Regions from separate parts of the Streptomyces sp. NPDC047043 genome, predicted to be linked through region 1. Evidence: riboswitches for the same ligand, from Rfam matches in the RefSeq annotation. Region 1 holds a riboswitch; each other region holds the start of a gene.

What was found. Region 1 has a riboswitch for cyclic di-AMP ahead of ABZ880_RS11880 (transglycosylase family protein). Riboswitches for the same ligand answer to the same signal wherever they lie in the genome.
Positions count from the first base shown of each region.
Region 2: linked by a shared signal. The riboswitch ahead of ABZ880_RS32810 (M23 family metallopeptidase) and the one ahead of ABZ880_RS11880 (transglycosylase family protein) in region 1 are both predicted to bind cyclic di-AMP.
Region 3: linked by a shared signal. The riboswitch ahead of ABZ880_RS21685 (LysM peptidoglycan-binding domain-containing protein) and the one ahead of ABZ880_RS11880 (transglycosylase family protein) in region 1 are both predicted to bind cyclic di-AMP.
Region 4: linked by a shared signal. The riboswitch ahead of ABZ880_RS32055 (LysM peptidoglycan-binding domain-containing M23 family metallopeptidase) and the one ahead of ABZ880_RS11880 (transglycosylase family protein) in region 1 are both predicted to bind cyclic di-AMP.

Region 1 covers NZ_JBEYVO010000006.1:237,385-241,541, reverse strand. Annotated here, with positions in the region: gene eno (phosphopyruvate hydratase) at 52-1,338, opposite strand; gene ABZ880_RS11880 (transglycosylase family protein) at 1,627-2,313, opposite strand; cyclic di-AMP (ydaO/yuaA leader) riboswitch at 2,318-2,504, opposite strand; gene ABZ880_RS11875 (transglycosylase family protein) at 2,699-3,655, opposite strand; gene ABZ880_RS11870 (cytochrome P450) at 3,799-4,157, opposite strand, start outside.
Region 2 covers NZ_JBEYVO010000023.1:123,765-127,921, reverse strand. Annotated here, with positions in the region: gene ABZ880_RS32820 (HPr family phosphocarrier protein) at 1-54, shown strand, start outside; gene ABZ880_RS32815 (GntR family transcriptional regulator) at 194-886, opposite strand; gene ABZ880_RS32810 (M23 family metallopeptidase) at 1,074-1,838, opposite strand; cyclic di-AMP (ydaO/yuaA leader) riboswitch at 1,852-2,015, opposite strand; gene ABZ880_RS32805 (pitrilysin family protein) at 2,229-3,617, opposite strand; gene ABZ880_RS32800 (pitrilysin family protein) at 3,614-4,157, opposite strand, start outside.
Region 3 covers NZ_JBEYVO010000013.1:106,394-110,550, reverse strand. Annotated here, with positions in the region: gene ABZ880_RS21695 (hypothetical protein) at 1-320, opposite strand, end outside; gene ABZ880_RS21690 (HAD family hydrolase) at 563-1,369, shown strand; gene ABZ880_RS21685 (LysM peptidoglycan-binding domain-containing protein) at 1,380-2,108, opposite strand; cyclic di-AMP (ydaO/yuaA leader) riboswitch at 2,114-2,293, opposite strand; gene ABZ880_RS21680 (CocE/NonD family hydrolase) at 2,577-4,157, opposite strand, start outside.
Region 4 covers NZ_JBEYVO010000022.1:170,626-174,782, reverse strand. Annotated here, with positions in the region: gene ABZ880_RS32060 (hypothetical protein) at 1-1,009, opposite strand, end outside; gene ABZ880_RS32055 (LysM peptidoglycan-binding domain-containing M23 family metallopeptidase) at 1,304-2,236, opposite strand; cyclic di-AMP (ydaO/yuaA leader) riboswitch at 2,241-2,419, opposite strand; gene ABZ880_RS32050 (alpha-galactosidase) at 2,725-4,157, opposite strand, start outside.

The DNA of each region.
Region 1 (4,157 bases):
GGGTCAGCCCTTACTGTGCCCGTGGTCCGCAGAGCGGACGTTCGGGAAGGCTCAGCCCTTGAAGCGCGGGAAGGCCGAACGACCCGCGTACACCGCGGCGTCGTCGAGGATCTCCTCGATGCGCAGCAGCTGGTTGTACTTGGCGACGCGCTCGGAGCGGGCCGGGGCGCCGGTCTTGATCTGGCCGCAGTTGGTGGCGACGGCGAGGTCGGCGATGGTGACGTCCTCGGTCTCGCCGGAGCGGTGGGACATCATGCACTTGAAGCCGCTGCGCTGGGCGAGCTCGACGGCGTCCAGGGTCTCGGTGAGCGAACCGATCTGGTTCACCTTCACGAGCAGCGCGTTGGCGGCGCCGTCCTCGATACCGCGGGCCAGGCGCTCCGGGTTGGTGACGAACAGGTCGTCGCCGACGAGCTGGACCTTGTCGCCGAGCTTGTCGGTGATGACCTTCCAGCCGGCCCAGTCGTCCTCGAACAGCGGGTCCTCGATGGAGACGAGCGGGTAGGCCGCGACGAGCTCCTCGTAGTACTCCGTCATCTCGGCGGCGGAGCGCTCCTTGCCCTCGAAGAGGTACTTGCCGTCCTTGTAGAACTCGGAGGCGGCGACGTCGAGCGCGAGGGCGATCTGCTCGCCCGGGGCGTAGCCGGCTTCCTTGATGGCCTCGAGGATGAGGTCGAGGGCGGCACGGTTGGAGTCCAGGTTCGGGGCGAAGCCGCCCTCGTCGCCGAGGCCGGTGGACAGGCCCTTGGTCTTCAGCACCTTCTTGAGGGTGTGGTAGACCTCGGTGCCCCAGCGCAGCGCCTCGGAGAAGGACTCCGCGCCGATCGGGGCGATCATGAACTCCTGGATGTCCACGTTGGAGTCGGCGTGCGAGCCGCCGTTCAGGATGTTCATCATCGGCACCGGCAGCAGGTGCGCGTTCGGGCCGCCCAGGTAGCGGAAGAGCGGGAGGTCGCTGGCCTCGGAGGCGGCGTGGGCGACGGCGAGGGAGACGCCGAGGATGGCGTTGGCGCCGAGGGAGCCCTTGTTGTCGGTGGCGTCCAGGTCGAACATCGCCTGGTCGATCAGACGCTGCTCGGTGGCGTCGTAGCCGACCAGCTCCGGGCCGATCTGCTCGATGACGGCGAGGACGGCCTTCTCGACACCCTTGCCCTGGTAGCGGTTGGGGTCACCGTCGCGGAGCTCGATGGCTTCGAAGGCACCCGTCGAGGCGCCGGACGGGACGGCGGCACGACCCGTGCTGCCGTCGTCGAGGCCGACCTCGACCTCGACCGTGGGGTTGCCTCGGGAGTCCAGGATTTCCCGGGCTACGACGACGTCGATGGACGGCACGAGCATCTCCTTCATGGATGTGACGCGGCTACGGCAGTAGCGCAGTGGCTCTGCGAGACGAGCCTAACCGTCTCCGGCCGATCGGCCACGCTGCCGACCACCCCTTGAGCGGAACCGAGAGTAAATTGTTTCCGAACGGAACAAAGCGTGGGCGCAAAAAGAGCCCCGCCCCGGTGCGTACGGGGGAACACGCACCGGAGCGGGGAGCCCGTGGGGACGGGGGAGGCCCTCACGTGTCCTCCATAGTGAAGGACACGGCTGTCAGGGCGCTGTGGTTCAGCTACCGGCCCGCTGTCACTTGAGGTGCAGCTGCTGGCCCGGGTAGATGAGGTTGGCGTCCTCGACGATGTCCTTGTTCAGCTTGAACAGCTTCTGCCAGCCGCCCTTGACGCCGTGCTTCTCGGCGATGGAGCTGAGGGTGTCACCCTTGACGACCTTGTACTCGCCGTCGCCCTTCTTGACCTTCTTGCCGGTCGGGGTGGTGACGGTCTTCGTCGACTTCTTGACAGTCGGACGCTCGGAGGAGCGGGAGGCGCTCTGCTCGGAGGAGCGGGTGCTGGTGCTGCCCGAGTTCGAGGAGCTGGAGGAGCTGCTGGAACCGCTGTACGTGGCGCCGGACAGACCCTTGCCGCAGACCGGCCAGGCACCCTTGCCCTGGGAGGCGAGGACCTTCTCGGCTATCTCGATCTGCTGCGCCTTGCTGGCCTGGTTGGCGGTGGAGGCGTACTTCGTGCCGCCGTACGCGGCCCACGTCGAGGCGGAGAACTGCAGGCCGCCGTAGTAGCCGTTGCCGGTGTTGATGGACCAGTTGCCGCCCGACTCGCACTGGGCGACGGCGTCCCACTCGGAGGCGGTGGCGGCGGAGGCGTTGCCGGCCGCCATCAGCGGGGCGGCGATGGCGACACCGGTGACGCCGGCGAGCGCGGCGACGCGGGTGGCCTTGGACGGACGACGGTGCTTGCCCTTGCCGGAAAACAGCATGGAAGGATCCCCTCACCGACGCCTGCGAGGTGAGCTGTCGGGTTAGGGCCGGTTGAGTTGCCCTGCCGCGCACCTCCCGGTGCACGACTTCACCCCAAGCCGGTTCCGGCTGCCTTCGGCCATACGGCCTCAACTGCCGGACCCGGCACTTACCTTGGGTCCCCCGCTCCTGCCTACGGCGCTTTACGCGACGACTGTTCCCGTACGGCCGCTGGCAGGATTCGGCGTTGCGGCAGCCGGGGCTCGTGGTGACGAGCGGTGACGACCGTAGACAGGGAATCCGGGGAATTTCAAAGACGATCAGGGCTTCTGAGACTCATCCCACACTTTCGCCAAAGCGGACATTCGGCGCGAAGTGTGACGCGAACTCCCTCTGCTTTTCGCCCTATTCGGCAGGGAGTTGCAGGGTCTGACCGGCGAAGATGTGGTTCGGGTCGGTACCGATGGCCTTCTTGTTCTCGGCGTAGAGCGCGCGCCATCCGCCGTCCAGGTCAAGGGAGTCGGCGATGGAGGCGAGAGTGTCGCCGGCATGGACGGTGTACGTGTCGTCCGTACGACTGTCGGCGGCGGACTCGTCGGCGCTGGCGCCACGATGGCGGCCGGTGCCGGTCGCGCCGGTGTCGACGAGGGCCCAAGAGCCCGCAGCCTGCTCGGCTTTGTCCGAGTCGTCACTGTTCGTCCGGCCTGTGGATGAGCTGTCGGCCGACTGCGCATCGGACGGAGAGACGGAAGGCGAGGCCGACTTGTCCGATTTGCTGGAGTTGCCCTTGGAGTCCGCGGAGGAGTCGGGAGAGGTGGAGGGCGAGGCCGACTTGTCCGCCGAGGACGTGCCGTCGGACGAGTTGCTCGACGACTCGCCCGAAGAGTTGGACAGACCGGTCGAGCCCGAACCGTCCAAAGAATCAGACGAACTGGACGAATCGGAGCTGTCGCCCAGAATGCCCGTGTCGACGTCGGCCGAGCCCGAGCTCTTGCTCAGCCCGGAGGTCAGACCGCAGGTGTGGAACGCGCCGACGCCCTGGTCGTCGAGGAGCTTCTCGGCGACGGCTATCTGCTGGTTGCGGCTGGCGAGGTCGGCGCTCGGGGCGTAGTCGAGGCCGCCGTACTTCTCCCAGTTCTTCTGGGAGAGCTGGAGCCCGCCGTAGAAGCCGTTGCCGCTGTTCTCGCTCCAGGAGCCGCCGGTCTCGCAGTTCGCCACCTTGTCCCAGGTGGTGCCGTCGGCGGCGTTCGCGCTCGCTGCCCCGAGGAGCGGGATGGCGATGGCGGAGCCGGTCACTCCGGCCGCGACGAGAAGTGCCGGAGCCTGGCGGGGGCGACGGTGACGACCGTTCCCGGAGAGCATGCGGAGGCCTTTCGCGAGACAGCAATGACCGCGGCGCATGGAACTCGGGCGCCGTCGTTGATCCGTGAACGTATCGGCACTCGATCACTTGTCACAAGTTAATGCCGCGTAGATCACGTGAAGATCACAGAGTAGAGGGCGTTTCACCTTTGACCGGGGGGATGCAGTGGCTCAATCGGGGTGAACTCGACCGGAAGCGTACGCAGTCCGCGCATGATGAGCCCGCCCCGCCACCTCAACTCGGCGGGGTCCTGGGCAAGTTGGAGGTTTGGGAGCCGGGTGAGGAGTGTGGCGAGCGCGGTCTGGCCTTCGAGCCGGGCGAGCGGTGCGCCGAGGCAGTAGTGGATCCCGTGGCCGTACCCGAGGTGCTGGTTGTCACGGCGGGCCAGGTCGAGGGTGTCCGGATCGGCGAACCGCTCCGGGTCCCGGTCGGCGGCGGCGAGTACGACGAGGACGGGGTCGCCGGGTGCGATGTGCTGTCCGCCGATGGTGAGCGGCTCGG
Region 2 (4,157 bases), on a different contig from region 1:
CGTCTGGCGAAGCTCGTCTCCGAAGGCCTCGAGGAGCTTCCCGAGACCGTCTGATCACGGCACCACAGAAGGGCTCGTCCGAATTATCGGGCGGGCCCTTCGCATTTCCCGTACCGGGGCTGCAGAATTCTCGATCGCGGGCAGCAGAAATAATCCCCCGCGAATTCTCTCCTCTTTGTATACGGCGCCCGTGTTAATGCCGCAGGCTCGACATGTTTACGGCATGTTGCGAGTTCCTCACACCGTTTGCGCGGTCCGGTCCGCCGAAGCGCAGCCGGTGCGCCGCGCTCGAGCGCTCGGTGTGCAGCGTCGTCACCGCCCGCGCGCGTTCGCTGTCGCCGCGGGCCACGGCGTCGACGATCGCGCCGTGCTCCGCCCAGGACTCCACGGGGTTGGCGGGCGCCTCCACGGTGTACATCCAGGCGATCTTGTGCCGCAGCTGGGTCAGCATCGAGGTCAGGGCGGGGCTGCCGGAGGCCTGTGCGAGGGTCTCGTGGAACCAGCCCCCCAGGGAGCGCAGATCCTCGCTGTTGCCCCTCCTGGCCCGCTCCTGGCCCAGTCTGACCAGACCGCGCAGCACCTTGAGGTGGGCCTCGGTGCGCCGCTGGGCGGCCCGGGAGGCACCCAGCGGCTCCAGCAGCATGCGCATCTCCAGCAGGTCGGCGGCCTCCTGTTCGGTCGGTTCCGCCACACACGCGCCCGCGTGCCGCCGGGTCACCACGAAGCCCTCGGCCTCCAGAGTGCGCAGGGCCTCGCGCACGGGGACGCGCGAGACGCCGTAGCGGCGCGCGAGCAGTTCCTCGGTGAGCCGGCTGCCGCGCTCGTAGACACCGGCGACGATGTCGTCCCGGATCGCCGTGCACACCGAGTGCGCCGGAATACGCATGACCGACCTCCGACTTAATCCCCGTGAAACGTCGATGATTGACGTGTGTTCCGTGACTCTATTGCACGGAGCCGGAATTTCCGACGGCGGGCCGGAATCCATGGATATTTTTTGGACAGCAAGGCGACAGAAACGACGAAACCCCGGCTCGGGGAGCCGGGGTTTCAGTGGATCCTGCGGTCCGTCGTCAGACGTTCACACCGTGCGAGCGCAGGTAGGCGAGCGGGTCGATGTCCGAGCCGTACTCGGGGGTCGTACGGGCCTCGAAGTGCAGGTGCGGTCCCGTGACGTTGCCGGTCGCGCCGGAGAGACCGATCTGCTGGCCCGGGGTGACCTTCTGGCCCACCGAGACTCCGATGGACGACAGGTGGCCGTACTGGGTGTACGTGCCGTCGTTCATCTTGATCACGATCTGGTTGCCGTAGGACCCGCCCCAGCCGGTCTCGACGACGGTGCCGGAGCCCACCGCGTGGACGGTCGTGCCGCTCGCGGCGTGGAAGTCGATGCCCGTGTGGCTGCCGGAGGACCACAGGCTGCTGCTCGCCTTGTAGCCGGTCGAGACATACGAGTTCGATATCGGCGCGACGAACGTGTTGAGGCGCTTGCGCTCGGCCTCGCGGGCGGCACGCTCCTTGGCCTCGCGCTCCTGCTTGGCCTTCGCGGCGGCCTTCTCGCGCGCGGCCTCCGCGGCCGCCTTCTTGAGCGCGGCCTCCTCGGCGGCCTGCTTCTGGGCGTCGGCCTGGGCGTCGATCTTGTCGGCGAGCGTGTCGCCGATGGTGATGACGGGGGTGAGGCCGGTCTGCTCGACGGAGGTCTCGGCGGCGAGTGCGGGGGCGGCCAGGGCACCGACGACGCCGGTGGTGGCGAGGGCCGCGACGCCGGCGGCGCGCTTGGTGGTGCGGTGCGTCCGGCTGGGACGGCGGTGCTTCCCGGTGGCGCGGGTGAACGCCATGTAGTGGCTTGTCCTTTCCTTCCTTCTCGCCTACCGGGTTAGCTGACGGGTTCGGAGCAGGAAGGTCTCCTACGGACCCCCTCGCTGCACGCGCGGGCGTCCGATTCACCCCAGGGACTGCGGTGGGTCCCCGGCTCCCCTGGCTCGCGCCGTACGGGGACTCGGCGATGGCTGTCCGGTGCCGCGGGTGCGGCGCGGTGCCTGACGGACAGCCCGGACGACGCTAAGCGGGGCCGCTTTCAATTCCCAAACGGATCAGGGTCTTTGTAGCGCATCCCACAGGGCAAACACGCAACTCTCCTTCAATTCTCTTTCAATTCGGACATAAGAGGGCCCTGGTGACTCATCAGTCACCAGGGCCCCCACGCGCGCGTGCGGCTGACCGGGCCTCTACTCGGCTGCCACGACGGTGACTTCGCCGATGCCGAGGGCCTCGACCGGCTCCTTGATCTGCGCCGCGTCACCGACGAGAACGGTCACCAGGCGGTCCTGCGGGAAGGCGCTCACGGCGGCCGCGGTGGCCTCCACGGTGCCGGTCGCGGCGAGCTGCTGGTACAGCGTCGCCTGGTAGTCGTCGGGCAGGTGCTGCTCGACCTGGTCGGCCAGCGTGCTCGCGACGGCCGCCGCGGTCTCGTACTTCAGCGGCGCCACCCCGACGAGGTTCTGTACGGCGACATCGCGTTCGGCGTCGGTGAGGCCGCCCTCGGCGAGCGTGCGCAGCACCGTCCACAGGTCCTGGAGCGCCGGGCCGGTGTTGGGGGTGTCGACGGAGCCGCTGATGGCGAGCATCGAGGCGCCCGAGCCGTCCGGGGCGGACCTGAGGACCTGGCCGAACGCGCGCACACCGTAGGTGTAGCCCTTCTCCTCGCGCAGGACGCGGTCCAGGCGGGAGGTGAGGGTGCCGCCCAGGCAGTACGTGCCGAGGACCTGCGCGGGCCACACGCGGTCGTGCCGGTCGGGGCCGACGCGGCCGATGAGCAGCTGCGTCTGGACGGCGCCCGGACGGTCCACGATGATCACGCGGCCGGTGTCGTCGGCGGTCACCGGCGGCACGGGGCGGGGCTCGGCCTTGGAGCCCGTCCACTCGCCGAGGGTCTCGCCGAGCAGCGCGTCCAGGTCGATGCCGGTGAGGTCGCCGACGACGACCGCGGTGGCCGTGGCGGGCCGGACGTGCCGGTCGTAGAAGGCCCGTACGGCCGCGGAGTCGATCTTCTCGACGGTCTCCTCGGTGCCCTGACGCGGGCGTGACATGCGCGAGGTCGTCGGGAACAGCTCCTTGGAGAGCTCCTTGGCAGCGCGGCGGGAGGGGTTGGCCAGCTCGTGCGGGATCTCGTCGAGGCGGTTGCGGACGAGCCGCTCGACCTCGCTGTCGGCGAACGCGGGCGCCCTGAGGGCGTCGGCGAGCAGACCGAGCGCCTTGCCGAGGCGGGAGGCCGGCACTTCGAGGCTGATCCGGACGCCGGGGTGGTCGGCGTGCGAGTCGAGGGTGGCGCCGCAGCGCTCCAGCTCGGCGGCGAACTCCTCGGCGGAGTGCTTGTCGGTGCCCTCGGAGAAGGCGCGCGCCATGATCGTGGCGACACCGTCGAAGCCGGTCGGCTCGGCCTCCAGGGGCGCGTCCAGGAGCACCTCCACGGCGACGACCTGCTGGCCGGGGCGGTGGCAGCGCAGCACGGTCAGGCCGTTGTCGAGCGCGCCGCGCTCGGGTGCCGGGAAGGCCCAGGGCTTGGCCTCGCCCGCCTGGGGCTGCGGGTGGAACTGCATCGTGGCGAGCTCGGTCACTTGGCCGCCTCCTTGTTGTTGTCGCCGGCTTCGACCGTGGCCTCGGCCTCGGGGTCTTCGGGCGGATCCGCGTCCTCGGCGATCTCTCCCGAGACCGGCTCGTAGACCAGCACCGCGCGATTGTCGGGCCGCAGGCGGGCCTTGGCGACCTCCTGGACCTCCTCCGGTGTCACCTCCAGGACGCGCTGGACGGCGGTCAGGGCGAGCTGCGGGTCGCCGAACAGGACGGCGAACCGGCACAGTTCGTCGGCGCGGCCCGCGACCGTGCCGAGCCGGTCCAGCCACTCGCGCTCCAACTGGGCCTGGGCGCGCTCCATTTCCTCGGCCGTGGGGCCCTCCTCGGCGAACCGGGCGAGCTCCTCGTCGATGGCGGTCTCGATGACCGGCACCTCGACGTCACCGGAGGTCTTCACGTCCAGCCAGCCCAGGGAGGGCGCTCCGGCCAGCCGCAGCAGGCCGAAGCCGGCGGCGACGGCCGTACGGTCGCGCCGTACCAGCCGGTTGTAGAGGCGGGAGGACTCGCCGCCGCCGAGGACGGTG
Region 3 (4,157 bases), on a different contig from region 1:
AGCCGCCTGACCTCGTCCTCGTACAGCGGGCCGCCCACCGGATCCTCGGGTACGTTCCCGAGCATCTCGAAGCCGTCGAGGAGCCAACAGGCGCAGTTCCAGCGGGCCTCGCCCGGGTCCTCCGGGTATTTCTCGCGCTCGTACTGGCTCTCCGTGTTGTAGCCGATGGCCACGTACGGCCGCCGGGCGTCGTAGTCGATCTGCCAGATGCGGAACGAGAGCGCGTATATCTCGGGCCGCAGTTCCTGCGGGAACCGCTCCAGGATGCCGACGGCGGCCTCGCGCAGATGCGCCTGGAACTTCTCCGCCCGATCCTTCACAACAACAGCCCCGTTCCGTAAGTGCAGTGAAAGCGACATCGCAAGCGTCGCAGCCGCCACTGACAAGGGACTTCGGAGGCAGCAGGCACCATGGCCAAAAGCCCCGTACTGGTACCGAAGAGCCCATGCCGGTGGCGGAAAGGCCGTTATGGGTACGGGAGTTGACGAAGTGGCGGGGGTGAACGGGGCGGTCGTCCGGTTGGCGATGAGTCGGCGCGGCGTCCTGTCCGTATTCTCTGATCATGGCCGCACCCACCGCATATGCACTCATCGCCACCGACCTGGACGGCACGCTGCTCCGAGGCGACGACACGCTCTCCGACCGGTCCCTCGCCGCGCTCGCGCGGGCGGCCGGCGCCGGCGTCCGGCACCTCGTCGTCACGGGCCGGCCGGCCCCGAGAGTGCGCCCGCTCCTGGACGAACTGGGCGGCAGGGGGCTCGCGGTGTGCGGACAGGGCGCGCAGGTGTACGACGCCGGCGCGGACCGTCTGCTCTGGTCCGTCACGCTGGACAGGGAGCTGGCCGAGACCGCCCTGGGCAAGATCGAGGCCGAGGTGGGCGAGGTGTACGCGGCGGTGGACCAGGACGGCGTGGACGGCCTCACGCTCATCGAACCGGGCTACCTGATGCCGCATCCCGCGCTGCCCGCGGTACGCGTCGAGCGGCGCGACGACCTTTGGTGCGAACCCATCAGCAAGGTGCTGCTGCGCCATCCCGACCTGACGGACGACGAGTTGGCGGCGACGGCTCGCTCGGTGGTCGGTTCGCTGGCCACCGTCACCATGTCGGGGCCGGGGACCGTCGAACTCCAGCCATGCGGCATCACGAAGGCGACGGGCCTCGCACTGGCCGCCGCATACCTGGGACTTGGCCCGGAAGGGACGATCGCCTTCGGCGACATGCCGAACGACATCCCCATGTTCGACTGGGCCGCCCACGGCGTCGCGATGGCCAACGCCCACCCCGAACTCAAGGCCGTGGCCGACGAGATCACCCTGTCGAACGAGGACGACGGCATCGCCGCCGTCCTCGAACGACTCTATTCGTGACCGCAGAGACCTAGTACGCCCCGAACACGTTGTCGATGGAGCCGTACCGCGCGGCCGCGTAGTTGCAGGCGGCGGTGATGTTCGCGACCGGGTCGAACGGGTCGAGCGACGTGCCGGGCACGTGGTAGGCCAGGAACGTCGGGTCGATGACCTGCAGCAGGCCCTTGGACGGGGTGCCCGCGGCGGCGTTGGAGTCCCAGTTGTTGATGGCGGCCGGGTTGCCGGACGACTCCCGGATGATGTTGCGGTAAATGCCGTCGTACGTACCGGGAATTCCCTTCTGCGCCATGATGTCCAGCGACTGGCGGATCCATCCGTCCAGGTTGTTCGCGTACGTCTTGGCGGAGGCCTGGGTGGCGTGCGCGACGGACGAGGACTTCTTGGCGGCCGTCGTGCTCGCCGTCTTCGTCGTCCTGACCGTCAGCTTCAGGCCCGAGTGGATCAGCCTGGGGTTGTCGCCGATGGCCTTGCGGTTGTCCTTGTAGATCTGCCGCCAGCCACCCGGAGTGTCGTATTTGTCCGCGATGCCGTAGAGCGTGTCGCCGTTGACCGTGGTGTACGTGACGGACCTGACCTGCGATGCGGCCGACGCGGCGGCGGGGGCCTGGGCCGGCGTCGCGGCGCTCGCGGCAGTCGCGCTCAGGAGCGGGATCGCGAGTGCGGCGGTGCCGGCTCCGGCGGCGACGACGCCTCGGGTGAGGGGGCTGGTTCTGGGGCGGCGGTGCTTGCCTCGGGGCATGGCGCTGTTCCTCTCCGGCGCCTACGAGGTGAGCTGTCGGGTTCGGGCGGGGAGTTGCCCGGCCGCGCCCTGACGGGCACGGCTTCACCCCTAGCCGTTCCGGGACGCATCGAGACGTCCGGACCGGCGACTTACCTGGGTCCCCCGCTCCTGCCGTGTACGAGTGGGTGCGGTGATGGAAGCTCGGACGGCGGCAGGATTCGGCGTCCGCCCGGCTGGGCCGGAAACGTATGCGAGAGCACATGCCCGAAACAAGTGCCGGATTGATGGATCGCACCCATTGACCTCGGCATGAGCCTTATGGGCCGCTTGATCCTTTGCGGCTGCCAAGGCTCAACTGGCTCATGGCGCAAGGGGGAACGCGAGCGGAGGGTGGTGGTGACGTCTGCGGTCGCGCGTGACTCAAGTCACTGACATCGCACCCGATTCACGAAGCGTGCAAAAACGGGCAATGCCCTCAACTCATAGTCAACCGGCCGTCCGTGGGATCCGCCGCTCCCATGTCCGGTGGAAGACGACCTCTCCACCGTCCGTGCAAATCACCTCATTCGAGGCGATGAAGTCCTTTCCGGTACAGCTGATCTTCGAGCGCGTACGGACCGTGGCGTCCCACGCGAGCTCCGGCCGGTGCAGGCGGACGAACCAGTCCGAGCGGGTGCGCGCCGACAGAGGGTCGGCCTCATGGATCGTGTACGTCTCCAGGGCGTCCTCGGTGAACTCCAGACCGTCCGGGTACACGCGCGTGCCGCCGTAGCGCGGGTCGACCTCCAGGCGCCACTCGCCCTTGGCGACGTCCCGCACCACGAGGCGCTCGGGGCGCGGTTCGTCCAGCGTGATCGGGGAGTTCACGCCCAGCGTCTGCGCCTGCTCCGGCTCCTCGAAGATGATCGCCTTCTCGTCCGACGCACGCGCGCGTACCGGAAGTTCCAGCGAACTGCCCTCCGGATGCAGCGTGAAGCCGGCCGCCGAGTCGGGCTGCGGCCAGATCCACGGCCAGTACGCGGAGGACACGGCAAGACGGATGCGATGGCCGGACGGGAAGACATGGCCGATGCCGTTCAGCTCGAACTCGACGTCCTCGGTGGCACCCGTCGTCCACGGCACGGCACGGTCGCGTCCCTGCCGCGCGGACAGGTTCAGCACGCCGCGCGTGACGAGGGTCGATGAACCATCCGGTGTCATGTCACATAGCCGTACGACAATCTGACCGCTCGCCACCTCGGAGGTCACCCGCAGCCGCACCCTCGGCCGCCCCAGCACCCATGTCTCCTCGCCCACCACGAAGTCGAAGCACACCGACCGCCCGTCCTCGTCGCGCTGGTCCGGCGGCAGATCGGCGTCGTTGCCGAAGGGGAAGAAACGGCCGGCGTCCACGCCTGTGTGCTGGGGTGAGCGGACCGGTGCAGCGGCAGTGGAATGTGACATAGCACTGCCCGGAAGCCCGTACGAGACCGCCGTGACATTGGGCGACGGCCACCCCGGCTCCCCGACCCACCGCCCCGGCAGCGTCCCGTACACCGTGGCCGGAGGGTGCGAGTCGCTGATGTAGGCACGCAGCAGGGGCTCGCGCATCGCCCCGGAGTCGATGCCCTTGAGCCAGTGGTCCCACCAGCGCAGGGTCTCCTGGAGGAAGCCGATCGCCGGGCCCGGCGGCAGGCCGCGGTCCGGGTACTGGTGCGACCAGGGGCCGATCAGGCCGCGTACGCGGTCGGCGGGCAGGTGCTCGACGAGGCGCAGCACCGTGTCGCGGTACGGGTCGTGCCAGCCGCCCACCGCGAGGACGGCGGCGTCGATCGCGCCGTAGTCCTCGCAGACGCTGCCGTGGCGCCAGTACTCGTCGCGCGTCTGGTGGGTCAGCCAGGTGTGCAGGAAGGGCTCGACGGCGCCCTCCAAGCGCTTGATCCACATCTCCCGCCAGACCGGGCCGACGTACAGCGGATCGGGCGGTCGCGACACGAAGGCGAGCATCGTCGCCGCCCACGCGTGCATGTCCACCGCCAGGACGGAACCTCCCATGTAGTGCACGTCGTTGTCATAGCGGTCGTCCGT
Region 4 (4,157 bases), on a different contig from region 1:
GGACGGTGCCGTTGAAGTCACCGTCCGAGGGAGAGCCAGTCGGTTGTGCCGACGAACTCCGCGCCGCAATCGGCCGGTTCGGCCACCACGGCCGCGATGCCGTCGGCGTGCGCGCCGTTGAAGGGACGCGGCGCGAGGATGCGAGTGTGCGGAGCGGCCGCCCGCAACCGGTCGAGGAGGGCGCGGTAGGCGGCTCGGAACTCCGCTGCTCCGGTATGACGAACACGCCGCCACCCGAGTCGGCGAACCGTATGTGCCGGTCGTACGGCTGGTCGGAGGGCGGCACCGTGCAGCGGATGCCGAGGCCGCGCAGGAAGCCGCCCCGGTCGGCACCGGGCTTCTGCTCGCCGTCCCCGACGAAGGTGTGCACCAGACCGAAGGACTCGGCGCCGGCGAAGAAGACGAAGCGGAGCGTGTACGGCAGCCAGGCGCGCCCGCCGCGGCGGTGCCGGCCCTCGACGCGGACCACGGCCCGCACCGGACCGTCCTGCTCCACCTCGACCTTCTCGACACGACCGGCCGACTGCTCGACGTCCGCGCCCTCACGCACGGACTCCTGCCGTACGGCGACCAGTTGACCGTCCCGCCCGATCTCGGCCGACCCGCGCCGCACGCTGCGCACGGCCGTGTCGGAGCCCTTCGCGCCGAACACGGCGGTGATGACGCCGATGGACACCTCGACCCGTCCGGCGGAGCGGCTGACGGTCACCTTCTGCGCGCGTGCGGCGCGAGTTCCGGCCGTGAGCCGGTACGCCGATGCCTTCGGTGCGTCTCGGGCGATCGCGTGCGCGGTCCACTTGATCGAGCCGTCGGGCCAGTAGCCGGAGGCCCAGGTCTGTACGGGGACATCGGCGCCGTCCGCGGTCGCGAGCCGGAACGTCTGCTCCGGCCGGTGAGCACCGAGCGCCCAGGGCACGCCCCAGGTGGCACCGCCGTGCACGTCGGGGGCCTGGCCCTCCAGCCAGTGCAGTTCGGTGTCGTCGCCGTCCGCCGCGGCGGTGCAGGACACGGCCCAGGAGAACTGGGCGACGGCGGCCGCGGCTGCGGCGCCCTTGATGACGGTGCGTCGGTCGACGCCGGGCAGGGGGACCTCCGTGGGCCTCGAAGGGCGGTAGCAAGCGCTTGCATCGCTACGGAGATCACTCTGTCCCCACTTTCCCCTCACTGTCGACAGCCCTGCACCACCCGCCACAGGACCGCAATGAAACGATCATGGCTCCGCAAAGCCGAACACACCGAAGGCCGGACCCGGGGATCGGGGTCCGGCCTTCGGCGGCGTGTCAGGCGATCGGTCGGCGGGGGGTCAGCCGACTCCGACGCCCTTCGAGCGGAGGTAGGCGACCGGGTCCACGTCGGAGCCGTAGTTCGGCGTGGTCCTGATCTCGAAGTGCAGGTGCGGTCCGGTCACGTTGCCGGTCGCTCCGGAGAGGCCGATCTGCTGGCCCTCGGTCACGGTCTGGCCTGCCGAGACGGAGAGCTGGGACAGGTGGCCGTACTGCGCGTAGTAGCCGTCGGCGAGCTTGATGACGACCTGGTTGCCGTACGCGCCGCCCCAGCCCGCGGAGACGACGGTGCCCGCACCCACGGCTTTGAGGGAGGTGCCGGTCGGGACGACGAAGTCGACGCCCGTGTGGTACCCGCTGGACCACATGCTGCCGGCCACGTGGTAGCCCGTGCCGACGGCGGCACCGGCGACCGGGAGCGTGAACCCGCTTGCCGTCTTGGTGGTTTCGGCGGCCTGCGTGGCGGTCTTCTTCGAGGAGGAAGAGGACTTCGCCGAAGAGCCCCTCGGCGAAGAGGCCTTGGACGGGGCGGAGGACGAGGACTTGGTGGTGCTCGTCGCGGCCTTATTGCCGATCGTGAGCTTCAGACCCGGGTGAATCAACGAGGGGTCGTCGCCGACGGCCCGGCGGTTGTCCGAGTAGAGCTTCTTCCAGCCGCCGGCGACGTGCTGCTCGTCGGCGATCTTCGCGAGATAGTCACCGGCCCGGACCGAATAGGTCCGCACACCCGCGTTGGCGGCGGTCTTCTTCTTGGCCGCCTTCTTCTCGGCGGCCGGAAGGGACTGGACGGTCTTTTCCGAAACCGACTGGGAAGCGGACTGCGGGGTGGCGGCATGGGCCCCGGCGGCGCCCATGAGCGGAAGGGCGAGAGCTGCGCCACCGGTTCCGGCGACGGCAATGGAGCGAGTGAAACGCTGGTACTTCGGGCGGCGGTGCTTACCCTTCGCGGGCATGGCGAATTCCTCTCCGGCGCCTACGAGGTGAGCTGTCGGGTGCGGACTGGAGATGTCCGGCCGCGTTTTGGACGCGACTTAACCCCTAGCCGTTCCGGAGACCGGAACAGGCGGTTGTACCTGTGGGTCCCCCGCTCCTGCCGTTCACGGGTGAGTTGTGCGGGCACCGGGCGGCGGCAGGATTGGGCGTCCGTCCGGATTGGTGGCGAACGTAAGCGACCGGGACGCAAAGGGACAAGTGACGGTTCCCTGGGAATGGGATTCTGTTGATCCCTTGTGGGAATTCGCGGTCACCCAGCGTGAATTACGGGATCACCTCTTTACCCAAACCCCCATGTAAAGCACGTGAATTACGTGAGCATGACGGGCCACGCACGGTCACGAATATGACGCTCCTCACGTGACACTGCTCCACCACACCTCATTCCAGAGCGAGTTGGAATGAAGGATGATGAAGCAGAATCAAGGCACCAATTCGGACAGATAGCTCAGATGCGACGCAGTCGGAAGATCGCCGCATCAAGGTCGCCACGCAATCCGGTACGAAGCCCGTGATGCAGCAATACGCCACCTCTGTGAACTTCGCCCGTTTCGAGGCATTCGTACGATGCTGTCGGGTCGAGGCCGCGCAGCCGCAGGGCCGGTACAGGCTCCCCGTAGCTCTGCGCCTGGAGCCAGGCAAGGACAACCGCCTCGTCCCCGCGCACGTACTGCACCGCGCTGAGCCCACCGGTCGGGGGCCGGAGCCGATGGAGGTCGCCGTGCTGCACAAGGGGCCGGATCTCCTTGTAGAGCGTCACCCACTCCCGGGCCTCGGCAAGCTCCTCCTCGGTCCACTGAGTGAGGTCCCCGCCGACCCCGAGTACGCCCGCCATGGCGCTCACGAACCGGAAGCGCAGCGAGCTGACCCGCCCGTTGAGCTGGGTGTTCGGGCTGTCGGTGACCCAGGCGGCCATCACGCGCGCGGGGTGGATCTGGCTGAAGCCGTGCTGGATGGCGAGACGGTCGAGCGGATCGGTGTTGTCGGAGGTCCACACCTGGTCCGTACGGCTCATGATCCCGAAATCGATCCGGCCGCCACCGCCCGAGCAGGACTCGAAGGCGACGTCGGGGTGGGCCGCCCGCAGTCGGTCCAACAGCGTGTACAGGGCGCGGACATGATCCACCCAGAGCCGCTGCGGGTAGGGCTCGCCCGGCCAGCCCGCGTCGGTGAAGCAGCGGTTGAAGTCCCACTTCACATAGTCGATCGGGGCGCCGGACAGCAGCCCGTCGAGCCGCTCCCACAGGTACTCCTGGACATCCTCCCGGGCCAGGTTCAGTACAAGCTGATTGCGGAATTCCGTCCGCTTTCGTCCCGGTTGGAACTGCACCCAGTCGGGGTGTGCGCGGTAGAGGTCGCTGTCCGGATTGATCATCTCGGGTTCGACCCAGATGCCGAACTGCATGCCGAGGGCGTGCACATAGTCGGCGAGCGGCTTGAGGCCGTTCGGGAACCGGTCCCGGTTGGGCGTCCAGTCGCCGAGTCCGGCGCGGTCGCTGACGCGCTTGCCGAACCAGCCGTCGTCGACGACGAACAGCTCGACACCGATCGCCGCGGCCCGCCGGGCAAGGGTTCCCTGCTGCTCCTCGGAGATGTCGAACTCCGTGGCCTCCCAGGAGTTGAACAGCACGGGCCGGTCCCGGTCGGCGTCCGGGATGACGTACGCGCGCTGGTACGCGTGCCAGGCACGGCTCGCACCGCCGAAGCCGCCGTCGCTCCACAGGCCGGCGAAGACGGGGGACGTGTACGACTCCCCCGCCTCCAGGCGCAGCAGCCCGGAGTCGTCGTAGCCGGCGCCGCCGGTGATCTGCACGCGCGCGTCCGGGAGTTGCGCCACCGCGATCCGCCAGGAACCGGACCAGCCGAGGGCGCAGCCGTAGA